2 regions of the Pontibacter brevis genome follow, and region 1 is predicted to be linked to the other one. Evidence: riboswitches for the same ligand, from Rfam matches in the RefSeq annotation. Region 1 holds a riboswitch; the other holds the start of a gene.

Region 1 (7,472 bases):
CCATAGAGGCACCCGCCATGTCTGTGCCCTCTACATAATCCGCAGAAACAAACAGGTTGCTGTTGTCCACTGTGCCATCTTCGTCTGTTACTTTCACCTGGTACTGCACGGGCTGCCCTTCAAAGTAGAAGCTGCGGTTACCCTGCACGACTACGTTCACTTTTGGCTGCTCATTTCCGGCATAAAGCGACACCACATTACTCTTGGTAGAAGCATAATGCTGATCAAACACCTCTACACTGATGTTATGGTCTCCTTTGGCACCAAAAGTATGATTCAGCTTTGGCTCAGTAGTTTCTTTCTTCTTATCACCTACCGTCCACACGTATCGCAGCCTGTCGTTTTCCGGATCTATGGCCTCGACTGTGGCCGTAACGGTAAGCGGTGCTTTTCCGCTCATCTTATCAACGGTTACACCTGCTACCTTCGGTGGTCTGTTACCTGCCAGGTAATCTATTCTGGCCAGGCCGGAATCTTCGTTTTTAGCAAACCAGCCGGAGCCGTACTCCAGTATATAAAGCTTGCCATCAGGACCTACCTCCATGTCTATTGGTGCATTAAGGTCAATGGTGGACATAAACGGCTCCATCTTTTCAAAATTACCGTTCTCATCCATTGTCACAGCCTTAATCCAGCCCCGCATCCAGTCATAAATAAACAGCTTACCATCATAGTAAGAGGAGTATCGGGTGGCTTCCGGGAACATATCGGAATAGTACACAGGGCCCGCCATGGCGTTACGGCCACCAGTGCCTAACTGCGGGAAATCTGGTGATTCAGCATAAGGATACCAGATAAAGGCTGGCTGTGCTTCTGGCAACTCCTGTAAGCCCGTGTTATTCGGAGAGTTGTTGATAGGTTTCTTAGGGTCGAAAGTCGGACCTGTTTCCCCTTTGGCATAGTCGTAGCGGTGGTAAGCGTAGTTGTCGCCAATAAACAGCGGCCAGCCGTAGTAACCGGCTTTGCGCGCCTGGTTCACTTCATCATAGCCTCTCGGGCCACGCACATTCAAGCTGTCTGCACCGGCATCCGGTCCTACTTCACCCCAGTAAAGGGCGCCGTTTTTCTGGTCTACTGCAATGCGGTACGGGTTACGGTGTCCCATGGTGTAAATTTCAGGGCGTGCCTTCGGGTTGTTGCCAGGAAACAGGTTACCGTCCGGTATCGTGTAAGTACCGTCTTCGTTTATTTTGATTCGAAGGATTTTACCTCTCAGGTCGTTTGAGTTAGAAGAAGATCTGCGGGCATCATACTGCTCGTGCCCCGGGCGATCATCCAGTGGCGCAAAGCCGTTGTTTACATAAGGCTGCCCCTTCTCGTTGAAAGGCGTTGAGTTATCTCCTGTAGACAGGTACAGGATGTTACCCGGGCCAAAGGCGATAGAACCGCCGGTATGGCAGCAGATGTTTCGCTGTGAGTAGAACTCCAGCATTACTTTTTCAGAGCTGTTGTCCAGTTGCCCGTTTTTGAAAACAAAACGCGACAAACGATTCACAGAAGTATCCATCGGGCTGTAGAACAGGTAGATGTAGTTGTTCTTGCTGAAGTTAGGGTCAGCTGCAAGGCCCATCAGGCCTTCTTCTGCATTCACATCCGGCACTGTTGTTTTGTGGTACACATTCAGCGCGCCAACCTGTTTTACATCACCGGTTTCCTGGTTATAAAGCATCAGTTCACCGCGGCGCTGTGCCACCAGGATGTTCAGGTTAGGGAGAACGGCCATTTCGGTAGGCTCAAAGAACTGGCCCTGGCTCAGCTGCACCTTCACAAAGCGGTCTTCTTCCGGCACACGCTGTGTTTTAACTTTTTCGTAATCAAGCTCCAGGTTCTCACCAATGGCATATTTGATACCTCCTGCCACATGCTTCAGGTACTGTGGGTCCCTGAAAGATTCCTCCGTGTGGCCTAAGCCGGTATAGAAGGCACGACCACCATCGTACTCATGAAACCAAGCCATCGGGTGGTTGTCGCCATTCGTGCCACCTTTGTAGGTGCTCTCATCTATGGTGAGCAGAACCTTAGCGTTGGTGTTCAGATTTTTAAACGAGTACCACTCATCTGCTCTTTCCCATTGCTTCGGCAGGTGCTCAGTAGCCGCATGCTCTGTGTTCACTACACTTAAAACAGCCTTCTGTGGTTCCGGATGGCCGTTGAAGTAGCCACCCACGAGCCTGCCGTACCAGCCCCAGTCATACTCCGTATCGGTAGCGGCGTGTATACCCACAAAGCCACCGCCAGCTTGTATGTAGCGCTCAAAATCCGCTTCCTGGTAATTGTTCAGCACATCACCGGTTGTGTTCAGGAACACAACGGCTGAATACTTCTTAAGTGAATCTTCGTTGAAAACAGCGGCATTGGTAGTAGTGTCTACAATAAAGCCGTGCTCCTCGCCCAACTGCATGAGGGCATTGTTTCCAGCATCAATGGATGCATGGTGAAAGCCACTTGTCTTGCTAAAGACGAGCACCCGGGGATCACCGGAGCGTTTGTCGCTACAAGAAAAGAGTGTAAGGCTGCTTATCATAAATAAGCAAAAGACCTGATAGAGGGAGACCTTTGTTATCATTTATTTTTATGTAGGGGTGTAATAATTGGTATATATGTGTTCTTTTGACGCAATGAGTTTCTGTAACGAGCTTAGAACGCTAAGGATAAAAGATTATTTCAACTGCAACACGGCAGCTAAAACACTTCATAACAGCACATTATACTCTTTACCTGAGTAATCACTTCCTTAACCGTAAAGCATCCTGCCTTAGTTCAATATCAAACAGCCTATAAGTTTAAGGAAATATTTTCGAAGTGCCAACAAAGGAATTATTAGAGTAGGCTCAAAAAAGGCGCTGCGTGCATCTGTCATTATATGAACAGCCGTTCTGAATGCGACTCAGATACTTGTTTTTACAGTCCGGCTATATGTATGTTCTTTCGCTTTTTAGACAAAAGCTTTAAAGGAGTACCTGCACCGCGCTGATTCGCTACACCACTACCTGGTAAAGTGCATCCAGGCGCCGCCTCAAAAGCTGAGCATGTTGCACGAGGACTTGTATAAAGAACAAGAAGCTGCTGCAAGTTATATCCTGAAACAGCTACATCAGATAATGTTACTGTGCAGATACGCAGAGCAAATCTGCCACGGGTGTGACCTGCTTAATTCTGGCCTTATTGCTGCTCTTAGAAATTTTAAGAATTTTCCTTTTACAGGCATCAACAGGAAAAGCGTTACAGCGTTAAACTACTGTGCTAAATTTACCTATATAAACTTGAAAGCGTATGAACACCCTACCTGCCAACTGGCTCACTGAAGGGCTTCTTGATTTTGAGTACAAAAAGTACCTGCTGCTGGCTTACCTCAAAGCTGCCAGATCTGAATTTGGCAAACAGCGCCTCTACCCGGTTTTCTCAGACCTGATCATGCATTACCGCAACCTGCAACAGGTAAAAGCGCATAAGCAGCTGGCATACGAATCGTTTCCGGAGCGTATCAGCCGGGCTGACTTCGAAAAGCTGGAACTGGTATATGAGAAAATTGTGCAGGACGACGAGACAATGCAGCAGATTGAGGAGATAATACAGTATGCTTCTCCCCTCTTCAACGAGGCCCTCTCTGAAGGCAAAGAACTGTATGATTTTGTGGAGCGACACCTGGAAATCAGCTCCGTCGGCATCACACCCATGTACCGCAACGAAGGCTACCTGTTTCTGGAGACCTTCCCGGGCAAAGAGACACAGGTTTATGTATACCGCATTACAGTATTCGAGAACACCTACGAGAAATACAGGGGCATCAACACAAAGCACCTGCAAACAGTGCGCCGCGGGCTGGCACAGACACACGAAAACCTGAAAGTGCAGCTGTTGCGGGAGCGACAGGAATTTCCAAACCCCGCCACGTTTGCGGTGGTGTCTAAAATTCCAGTACCACTGGAGCACTCGCTGCTACCTATTGCCAAGCGCTCCCTGGTTAAGTTTGTGGCGAATCTGGCAGCGTAACCGGAAATAAATTATGAATATCGGAGCAGCTGAGGCCCTTTTTTGCTGCTCCGCAAATATATTTTAAACTAAATAGTAGGCTGTTAAACATTTTTTGGTGTAAATTTGTATAATTAATACCGGTTGACTTAACCGTCAAGATAAAAATTTATAAAGAAGAGGCGAGAGAATAGGCTCTATGACCCTCTGGCAACCACCCGTTTAGGGAAGGTGCCAAGTCCTATCCCGCGTGTTCGGGACATATAAATTTCAGAAACAATGCAAACGACAGCTTACTACACATCGCCTTCTTTTCCTGGTAGCGCTCCTGCTGCCACAGTTCCTACTTACGCTCTGTCAGCATGCTGCTGTTGTTGTTGCTGTATGCCGTGCTAGGCGTTTAAATCTATTGCCTTAGATTTTACTTTCAGCACTTCTGCCCTGTCAGGCGCCCCTGTTTTTCACCCTCTTTCTTTTTTTCAGGCATTATGTGCCCATGCTTCAGTTGAATTTTTATGCTGTTGCGGGCACAAAAAGAGGAGCAGGATAGTTATAACCCGGGAGCAATGACAAACAACTAAGTTTCATCTTCCCAAGATTTTAAATTACCACACATGAACGATATATCTGCTTTAGAAACCAAACTGCCGGCACTGCTTGCACTGCTGGAGGGAAAAGGCATCGAAGAAGGTCTGGCACTGCTGGCTTCGCAGTTCGAAGGGAAAATTGCCTTCTCCAGTAGCCTTGGCATCGAAGATCAGCTTATTACGCATTATATATTCGAGAACAACCTGCCTATCCGTGTTTTCTCGCTGGATACAGGCCGCCTGTTCAACGAAACTTATACTCTGCTGCACAAAACCAACCGCCACTACGGTAAAAACATAGAAGTCTTCTTCCCGAAGCACGAGGCTGTGGAGCAAATGGTAAACGAGAAAGGCACACTGAGCTTCTACAATTCTGTGGAAGACCGCAAGCAGTGCTGCTTTGTGCGTAAGGTAGAGCCTTTGAAGCGGGCATTGCAGGGCGTAGAACTCTGGATTACAGGTATACGGGCAGAACAGTCTGATGCACGCCAGAACCTACAGTTGCTGGAGTGGGACCCAGGTTTCCAGGTAATAAAATACAACCCCCTGAAGAACTGGTCGCTGGATGCCGTGCGGGAGGCTGTGCGCCAGCTTAACATTCCCTACAACCCGCTGCACGACAAAGGATTCGTGAGCATTGGCTGTGCCCCTTGTACCCGTGCCATTGCCGAAGGAGAAGACTTTAGGGCAGGCCGCTGGTGGTGGGAAAGCAACTCCAAGAAAGAGTGCGGACTGCACGCCAGGTAATAAAGCATCCAGAGCATGATTTAAATTTGTTCTTCTTTACAAAGAATTAATTTAAATCATGCTTTACGTTTTAAGTTCCCTTAATTTTGCACCCAAATTTAAAGTCGTTTCGCTGAAACACGATTTGAATAAACAATACAAGAAATGAATAAGAGATACCTTGATTACCTCGACCAGCTGGAGGCAGAAGCCATCCATATCATGCGTGAGGTAGCGGGCCAGTTTCAAAAGCCGGCCTTACTGTTTTCGGGCGGTAAAGATTCCATCACCCTGGTGCGCTTAGCTGAAAAGGCTTTCCGCCCGGGTAAATTCCCATTCCCGCTGGTGCACATCGACACGGGCCATAACTTTCCGGAGGCTATCCAGTACCGTGATGAGTTAGCCGAGCGACTGGGTGAGAAGCTGATTGTGCGTAACGTAGAAGACACCATCAAGAAGCAGAACCTTTCGGAGCCAACCGGCCGCTATGCCAGCCGCAATGGTCTGCAGACGTATACCTTGCTCGAGACAATAGAAGAGTTTGGTTTTGATTGCTGCATTGGTGGTGCCCGCCGCGATGAGGAGAAAGCCCGTGCCAAGGAAAGGATCTTTTCAGTAAGAGACGAGTTCGGACAGTGGGACCCGAAACGCCAGCGCCCGGAGCTCTGGAACACCTACAACGGCCGTATTTCTCTGGGCGAAAATGTGCGTGCCTTCCCTATCAGTAACTGGACGGAACTGGATGTTTGGAACTACATCAAGCGCGAGAATATCGCTCTTCCAAACATTTATTTTACCCACGAGCGCGAGTGCCTCATCCGCGATGGAAAGCTAATGGCCACTTCAGATTTTATTTACCGTGACCCGGAAGATGAAATTGTGACCCGCAAAGTACGCTTCCGCACCGTAGGCGACATGACCTGTACAGCTGCTGTAGAGTCTGTGGCATACGACATAGACACTGTGATTGCAGAGATAATAGAGTCAAAAATAAGTGAGCGTGGCGCTACCCGTATCGACGATAAGTTATCGGAAACGGCAATGGAAGACCGCAAGAAAGGAGGATACTTTTAACATGGATATATTAAGATTTATAACGGCAGGTAGCGTAGACGACGGTAAAAGTACCCTCATTGGCAGATTGCTGTACGACACAAACCAGATTTATATCGACCAGCTGGAAGCCATTGAAAGCTCTGGCCGGGTAAACGAAGACGGGCAGGTAGACCTGTCGCTGCTGACGGACGGCCTGAAGGCAGAGCGTGAACAAGGCATTACGATTGACGTAGCCTACAAGTACTTCAGCACGCCAAAGCGTAAGTTTATTATTGCCGACGCCCCTGGCCATATCCAGTATACCCGCAATATGGTAACGGGTGCCTCCAACTCCAACCTGTCTATCATCCTGGTAGATGCCCGTAATGGGGTGCAGGAGCAAACCCGCCGCCACTCTATCATCTCTTCGCTGCTTGGTATTCCGCACCTGGTTATCTGCATCAACAAAATGGACTTAGTCGGTTTTGATGAAAACGTATACAACCAGATTGTAGAAGATTACAAGCAATTCGCTGCCTCCAAACTGACTGCAAAGGACATTACCTTTATCCCGATTAGCGCCCTGAAAGGCGATAACGTGGTAGACCGCTCTGAGAAAATGCCATGGTATGAAGGCCCTAATCTTTTAGAACACCTGGAGAAAGTGCCGGTATCAAACGACTTTAACTTAGAAGACGCCCGTTTCCCGGTGCAGTACGTCATCCGCCCTCACACGCACGAGCATCACGATTACCGTGGCTATGCCGGTAAGGTTATCAGCGGCACCTACAGCAAAGGCGATAAAGTGACTGTTCTTCCTTCTGGCCAAACCTCTATTATCAAATCAGTAGAACTGGGTGGCAAGGAACTGGAAGAAGCTTTCGCTCCTATGTCGGTTGTACTGCAACTGGAAGATGATGTGGACATCAGCCGTGGCGATGTGATTGTGAAGCAGGAAGAAAACCTGGACGTAACAAAAGAGTTTGAAGCACTGGTTTGCTGGATGAACAACAAGCCGCTGAAGCCAGGTGCCAAACTGTTGCTGCGCCACAACTCTACCGAAACACGCGCGGTTGTAAGACAGATACAGTATAAGATAGACGTAAACTCGCTTGATAACATCATCGACGCAGATCAGGTACAGCTGAACGA
Region 2 (7,472 bases), on a different contig from region 1:
AATTCACAACCGGCGGTATACTTAGTCTTCTTTGTTAGTCAGGTCCTGCTCAATCTCGTGCAGAAACACACGGTCGATAGCTTCTTCTACAGTAGGCAGAATATTCAGCACCGACTCTAACTTAGAAATGGTGATTAATTTCATAACATGATCCTGCAAGCCAGTCAGAATCAAAAGACCGCTGGATGAGTTGCAAAGGCGGTTTGCAATAAGGATAGAGCTTAAGCCTGAAGAATCAGTGTATTTCACATTGCTCAGGTCAAGAATCAGGTTGGTGATGCCTTCAGCGTTCAACTTCACGAACTCAGACTTCAGGTCCGGTGCTATTGAAGTGTCCAGCTTCTTCTCATCTATCGTGATAATTGTATAGTTTTCTTTCTTATCAATCGTGTACTTCATAGATCTACCAGTAAGGATTTAAATGCGAATGTACCAAAATCTACTTTAATTTACTTAATTTTTGGTGTTAAAATTATTGTTTCCAATGTGCTGCTCAATGCGCGATAGCACCTGATCATAGCTGTTCTTCTCAAATTTCTGGCCAGTAAATACCTCATACAGCTCGATGTAGCGCTCTGAGATGCCCTGTACCACCTCATCTGTCATTTCAGGCACAGATTGACCTTCTTTCCCCTGAAAGCCGTTTTCAATGAGCCACTGCCGTACAAATTCTTTGGAGAGTTGCCGCTGTGGCTGTCCCTGCTTTTGCCGCTCTTCGTAGCCTTCGCTGTAGAAGTAGCGGGAGGAGTCAGGGGTATGGATTTCATCAATCAGGTATACCTCTCCGTTGTATTTGCCAAACTCATATTTTGTATCAACCAGAATAAGGCCCTGTTGTTTGGCCAGTTCGGTGCCACGTGCAAAAAGTGCGCGCGTATATTGCTCTAAGATAAGGTAATCCTGCTCTAATACAAGGCTTTGCCTTAAAATTTCTTCTCTTGAAATATCTTCATCGTGGCCTTCGTCGGCTTTGGTGGTTGGCGTGATAATTGGCTCTGGCAGCTTGTCGTTTTCGCGCAAACCCTCCGGCAGTGCCACACCGCACAATACCCGTTTTCCTGCTTTGTACTCGCGCCAGGCATGTCCGGCCAAGTATCCCCTGATGACCATTTCTACCTTAAAAGGCTCGCATTTGTAGCCAATGGTTACATTCGGGTCTGGCGTCGAAAGCACCCAGTTAGGTACAATATCGGCCGTGGCTTTCAGGTTCAGGCTCGCAATCTGGTTCAGTACTTGCCCTTTAAAAGGAATAGCCCTGGGCAGCACCACATCAAAAGCAGAAATGCGATCGGTGGCTACAATGGCCAGTTTGTCTTTGAAATAGTAGACATCGCGGACTTTGCCTCTGTAAAAGCCGGTTTGGCCGGCAAAGGAGAAGTTAGTTTCTTTTATGGCCTCCATTTATTTGGTGTCGTTATAGGCGAGCAAAGTTAACTATATTTTGTCCGTCCGGAAATAATTCTGAATGATGTTGCCAGGCGTTTGATAATAAAAATATATATACTTACAGATTTTGTATTATACTGTGATAACAGGCTGAGGTTTTATATTATCTAACCGATAAGTTGTATGTTATGCTGAACATGTGGTTTTAGTAAGGCTCTTTGCCTTTGCCTTCAGCTGTTGCCATTCAGAATAGCACTGCTGAGGAGAATAGTGAATGCAGCAGGGGGGCAGTCATATCAGTAAGCTGCTAATCGTTTTAATTGTACTGGAAGGTAAAGCAACGAAAAATACATCCTGCCGTAGGAAATGACAGAAGTTGAAGGGCGGTTCAAAAACTAAAAAACTATATTTTTATTTGGATTTGCTTTTTTAGCGCTTTATTATTGCAATATCAAGTCAATTATCCCTTCGGGATTTGATTTATAAAGAAGAGTGGAGAGACAGGCTCTGTGAAGCTCTAGCAACCTAACTACCGAGGTTAAGGTGCTAATTCCTGATTCCGGAACATCCGGAAGAATATAAATTGATACGAACATGAAAAAGGGAGTCAATTCAGCACAGTACGTTTCATTATTTTCGACGGCAACGGCAGTTTTGTCACGTCAACGCATTTTAGCTCAGGCTACAGAACATTTGCGCGCGCCCATGTGCGCCATGCGTTGCTGTTGTTGTTAAGCTTACCTCCTGTCTTACAGCATCCGGCACAGACATATCGCCTCTGTTGCACAACTTGCTTCATACGCTTCCAAAGAGTTTCATCTACCAATCTTCTCAAAACCTTAACCTAAACAGCCATGTCAGATACACTACACTTCGAAACACTACAGCTACATGCAGGCCAGGAAATTGACCCGACCACACAGTCTCGTGCTGTGCCTGTTTACCAGACTACTTCTTACGCCTTTAAAAATGCAGAGCACGGTGCCAACCTGTTTGCTTTAAAAGAATTCGGGAATATTTATACCCGTATCATGAATCCGACAACGGATGTGTTTGAAAAGCGCATAGCGGCCCTGGAAGGTGGTGTGGCAGCGGTGGCAGTGGCATCTGGGCAGGCAGCACAATTTATAGCCTTAAGCAACATTCTGGAGGCCGGTGATAACTTTGTGTCTACAAATTTCCTGTATGGTGGCACTTATAATCAGTTTAAGGTGTCGTTTAAGCGGTTGGGTGTAGAAACTCGCTTTGCGGAGAATGATGAGGTGGAAAGCTATGAGAAGCTGATTGATGAGAAGACGAAGGCTATTTATTTAGAGACAATCGGTAACCCGCGTTTCAATGTCCCGGATTTCGAGGCAATTGCTGCGCTGGCCCGCAAATATGATATTCCGCTGGTGGTGGATAACACCTTTGGAGCAGGCGGTTACCTGTTCCGACCGCTCGAGCACGGAGCCAATGTGGTGGTGGAGTCTGCCACTAAATGGATTGGCGGCCATGGTACCAGCATTGGCGGTGTGATTGTGGATGGCGGTAACTTTAACTGGGGCAACGGCAAGTTTCCGCAGTTCTCTGAACCGTCGGAAGGCTACCATGGCATGAAGTTCTGGGAAGTGTTTGGCGCTGACGGGCCGTTTGGCAATATTGCTTTTGCCATACGTGCCCGGGTAGAAGGCCTGCGTGACTTTGGTCCTGCGCTTAGCCCCTTCAACTCTTTCCTGTTGCTGCAGGGCCTCGAGACCCTTTCGCTGCGCCTGGACAGGACTGTACAGAATGCACTGGAACTGGCAACCTGGCTGGAGCAGCATGAGCAGGTAGAGGCAGTGAATTACCCCGGGCTGGAAAGCAGCAAATACCATGCACTGGCCAGGAAATACCTGAAGCGCGGTTTTGGAGGTGTGCTTTCCTTTAAATTAAAAGGGGGAGACAGGCAGCAGGCGGAAACGTTTGTAAACAGCCTGGAACTGGTAAGCCATTTAGCTAATGTGGGTGATGCGAAAACACTTATCATTCACCCGGCTTCCACCACGCACCAACAGCTCTCTGATGCCGAACAACTCAATGCTGGTGTTGAGCCAACGCTGCTGCGTGTGTCGGTAGGCATTGAGCACATTGATGATATTAAAGCTGATTTTAAGCAGGCTTTTGCTAAAGTTAAAGAGGCACAACCAGAGCCTACATTATAATTACGAATATGCCAACACATCACGTTTTTGAATATAAAGATACTTTCACGCTGGAGTCAGGCGCAACATTGCCTGGCTTCCAGCTTGCCTATTCTACCTTTGGCACACTAAACGCACAGCGCAGTAATGTAGTGTGGGTATGCCATGCCCTGACCGGTAGCTCCGACTTTACCGACTGGTGGTGTGACCTCTTTGGTGAGGGTAAGCTGTATGACCCACGCGACTGGTTTGTTATATGTGCCAACACCCTGGGAGGGTGTTATGGTTCTACTGGTCCCTTCAGTATAAACCCTGCCACACAGCAACCCTACTACCATGCTTTTCCGCAACTGACAAACCGTGATGTGGTAACTGCTTTTGATTTGCTGCGGCAGGATTTGGGGCTGGAGCATATACATTCTTTATTAGGAGCCTCTTTAGGAGGGCAGCAGGCACTGGAATGGGCGCTGCTAAAGCCCGATACTTTTGAGCGGCTAATCCACGTGGCCTCCAATGCACGCCACTCTCCCTGGGGTATTGCTTTCAATGAAACACAGCGTATGGCCATTCGCCAGGACCCTACCTGGGCAACAGACACAGAAACGGCCGGACTCGAAGGTATGAAAACAGCCCGGGCCATAGCCATGCTTTCGTACCGGCATTATAATACCTATGCGGCTACGCAACAGGAGCCAGGTAACAGCATCACAGACAATTTCCGGGCTTCCAGCTATCAGGTGCACCAGGGCCAGAAACTGGCGCAACGTTTTAATGCTTACACCTACTGGCTGCTGTCTAAGGCAATGGATTCCCACCACGTGGGCCGTGACAGGGGAGGACTGGAGAGAGCGCTGGCGCAGCTGAAGGCACGTAGCCTCTTTGTGGGTGTGAATTCAGACCTGCTGTTTCCGGTGGAGGAGCAGCGTTACCTTCATGAGCATGTCAGGAATTCCTCCTTTTACCTGATTGAGTCAGATTATGGACATGATGGATTTCTGGTAGAGTTTCCGCAACTGACAGAGGCAATCACCAACTTCTATGAAGAAGAAGAGAGGTTAGAGGAACTTAGCTATGAACGGGAAGAGCGGTAAGTTTCCTGGTGTATGCGGCCAAGGCTTGTATGGCAGCAGCAACTATGTATATAGGAATATTTATATAGGTGTTGCCTGAAAAACCGAGCATGAACTGCATCTTAGAAGTCTCATTGACTGCACCCAAAATAGTATTTCTTAACAACAAACGTCCTTATATATCTTGCTTATCAGTATAATGCAAATGTTAGATTGAATTATAGTTAGCATACTGCCCCGGTTAAGAAATATTTATATTAGTAAAGTTTTTTTTAGCTTTAAACTACGTTTGGCCGTACAATAATTATATGATGGCGATATAATTTTTACGGACATGAAAAGAACCATAATTCCTGTTTTAACATACTTCACTCTACTCTTAGCATTTACTTCCTGCAGGCAAGACGGACCTGCCCCCATTCGTAATATCAAAGCCGGGCCTAACCTCTTGAAGGCCCAGGCAAGTCAATCCTTCACAAACTATACCTACTTTACAGACCAACAGCAGAAGACGCTAGGGAATGTATATACAAAAGAGGTGCTGGTTTCATTTGTAGAGGGACTGTCTGTAGAGCAGGAGCAGCAAACATTAGAGCAGTACGGCTTTGTTGAAAGCAGAACAGAACAGGTGGCAACAGACGCAACCTTACTCCATAGTGTGGCTTTGGTAGACGGTTTAAACTGTAACCAGGTAGAGCAGGCTTTACAGGAACTGGCAAAAGACCCTAACATTAGTTATGCTGCGCCTTACTTTCGTGATGGCAACAGTTTGGTTGGTGTAAGCAATCAGGTGGTTGTTACGCTGGAAAAAGGAGAAACGGGAGCCCTCCAGAGACTTGCCAAAGAGTATAATGCAGAAGTGTTGAAATCTGTTGATGAAGATACTTATCTGCTGAAAGTAGATGATACGTCCAAAGGCAATGCCTTAGCCTTTGCAAACTACCTGCATGGTCAGAAAGGGATTGCGCAGGCAGAACCTGACTTTGTTGTATCGCCGAACTAGTTCAGGCTGTACAAAAAAAGCATTCCGGTAATATTTATTGGTTTAGTGTGCGAATAACTGCAAAATAAAACCCGGCTTCTCTGCAGAGAAGCCGGGTTTTATTTTGCAGTTATTCGATTTATATTACCTACAGGTAAACTGCTTTTGCCTTGTTGCGCAGGTTATAGGCCGATGCCATTACCTCACCGTAAGCCCCGGCTGTCCGGATAGCAATCAGGTCCCCCCGCTTGGTTTCAGGTAGCATAACAGCCTTACCAAAGCAGTCGGAAGACTCGCAAATTGGACCCACAACATCGTATCGCGTTTCCTCTTTTTCGCTTGTCAGGTTCTCTATCTTGTGGTAAGACTGGTACAGGGCCGGGCGTATCAGTTCGGTCATGCCCGCATCCAGAATGGCAAAGTTTGTGTTCTGGCCATTCTTAATATACAGCACTTTTGAGATAAGCGTACCACATTGTGCCACCAGTGCGCGGCCAAGCTCAAAATGCACTTCCTGCCCTGGACGCGGCTCCAGAAACTGGTTGAAAAGCCCGAAGTAAGCTTCAAAGTCAGGAATTGGTTGCTGCTCCGGATGGTAGTAGTCCACGCCTAGTCCTCCGCCCACATTAAGGTGCTGCAGCCGGATGTTGTGCGACAGGAACCACTCCTGGAACTCATTCACGCGTGTGCACAGATTCTTGAACACCGTCAGGTCCGTAATCTGGGAGCCGATGTGGAAGTGAATGCCGATCAGCTCGATGTGCTTCAGGTTTTGCAGCTGCTCCAGCACACCCTCTAGTTCCCACGCATTGATGCCAAACTTGTTTTCTTCCAGGCCAGTGGTGATATACTTGTGCGTGTTAGCGTTTACGTTCGGGTTAATGCGCAGCGCTATGCGTGCCACACGTCCTTTCTTCTCAGCCAGTTCGTTCAGCACCTCCAGCTCATGGCTCGATTCGCAGTTAAAGCAGAAGATGTCCTGGTCCAGCGCGTAGTTTATCTCTTCATCAGATTTACCAACGCCGGCAAACACGACATCCTTGGGTGCAAAGCCGTTTTCGATGGCCGCTCTCACTTCGTTGCCGCTCACGCAGTCGGCACCAAAGCCGTGTTTGCGCATTTCATTAAGCACAGGTGCATTAGCATTCGCCTTCATGGCATAATGCACATGGTAATTGTATTTATCAGCCTCCTGCTTTGCAGCTTGCAGCGTCTGGCGCAGCAGGTTTAAATTATAGGCATAGAAAGGAGTGGCATGTTGTTGTAACTCCTCCAGGTTCAGGTTAAGCATTCGGTGTATTTCTCTCAAAAATTCCTTCGTTCAGTTTTGTCAGGGCAGCCACTTTTTCTCTGGTGTCTACCAGCAGACTGATGTTGTTCTTGCTTCCGCCATAGGATATCATGCGCACCGGAATCTCTTCCAGCGATTCAAATATCTTGAAGGCAGAGCCACTGCGTGTCGAGATAAAGTCGCCTACCACGCAAATGATAGTCTGCTCTTTATCTACTTCCACCTGACCAAACGCCTCCAGTTCAGAAATAATTTCTTTCAGCGCCTTGTCATTGTCAATTGTTAAGGACACAGCCACTTCTGATGTTGTGATCATGTCGATTGGTGTTTTGTAGCGTTCAAACACTTCAAACACGCTGCGCAGGAAGCCGTAAGCAAGCAGCATGCGCCCTGACTTTATCTTAATGGCGGTGATGCCATCCTTTGCGGCTACGGCTTTAATGCTGCCTCCCTTGCTCTGAGCAGAAATAGTAGTACCCTGTGCCTCCGGTTCCATGGTGTTGAGCAGGCGCACTGGTATGTTCTTTTGCTTGGCAGGCGTAACACTGCTTGGGTGTAGAATTTTAGCACCGAAATAGGCC

The links. A riboswitch is a leader RNA that binds a small molecule or an ion and turns the genes downstream of it on or off. The one in region 1 is predicted to bind S-adenosylmethionine.
Region 2: it holds a riboswitch for S-adenosylmethionine, as region 1 does, so the genes downstream of both, ACYVB1_RS08450 (O-acetylhomoserine aminocarboxypropyltransferase/cysteine synthase family protein) here and ACYVB1_RS08245 (phosphoadenylyl-sulfate reductase) in region 1, are expected to answer to the same signal.

The regions. Positions count from the first base shown of each region.
Region 1 is NZ_BAAGXV010000027.1:89,828-97,299, forward strand. It holds gene ACYVB1_RS08235 (ThuA domain-containing protein) at 1-2,524, opposite strand, end outside; gene ACYVB1_RS08240 (hypothetical protein) at 3,274-3,993, shown strand; SAM riboswitch class I at 4,139-4,242, shown strand; gene ACYVB1_RS08245 (phosphoadenylyl-sulfate reductase) at 4,587-5,306, shown strand; gene cysD (sulfate adenylyltransferase subunit CysD) at 5,451-6,359, shown strand; gene ACYVB1_RS08255 (sulfate adenylyltransferase subunit 1) at 6,361-7,472, shown strand, end outside.
Region 2 is NZ_BAAGXV010000028.1:1,445-8,916, reverse strand. It holds gene ACYVB1_RS08465 (ribonuclease Z) at 1-7, opposite strand, end outside; gene ACYVB1_RS08460 (STAS domain-containing protein) at 22-399, opposite strand; gene ACYVB1_RS08455 (phosphoribosylaminoimidazolesuccinocarboxamide synthase) at 454-1,401, opposite strand; SAM riboswitch class I at 1,864-1,971, shown strand; gene ACYVB1_RS08450 (O-acetylhomoserine aminocarboxypropyltransferase/cysteine synthase family protein) at 2,241-3,569, shown strand; gene metX (homoserine O-acetyltransferase MetX) at 3,578-4,639, shown strand; gene ACYVB1_RS08440 (S8 family serine peptidase) at 4,953-5,621, shown strand; gene lysA (diaminopimelate decarboxylase) at 5,749-6,891, opposite strand; gene ACYVB1_RS08430 (aspartate kinase) at 6,884-7,472, opposite strand, start outside.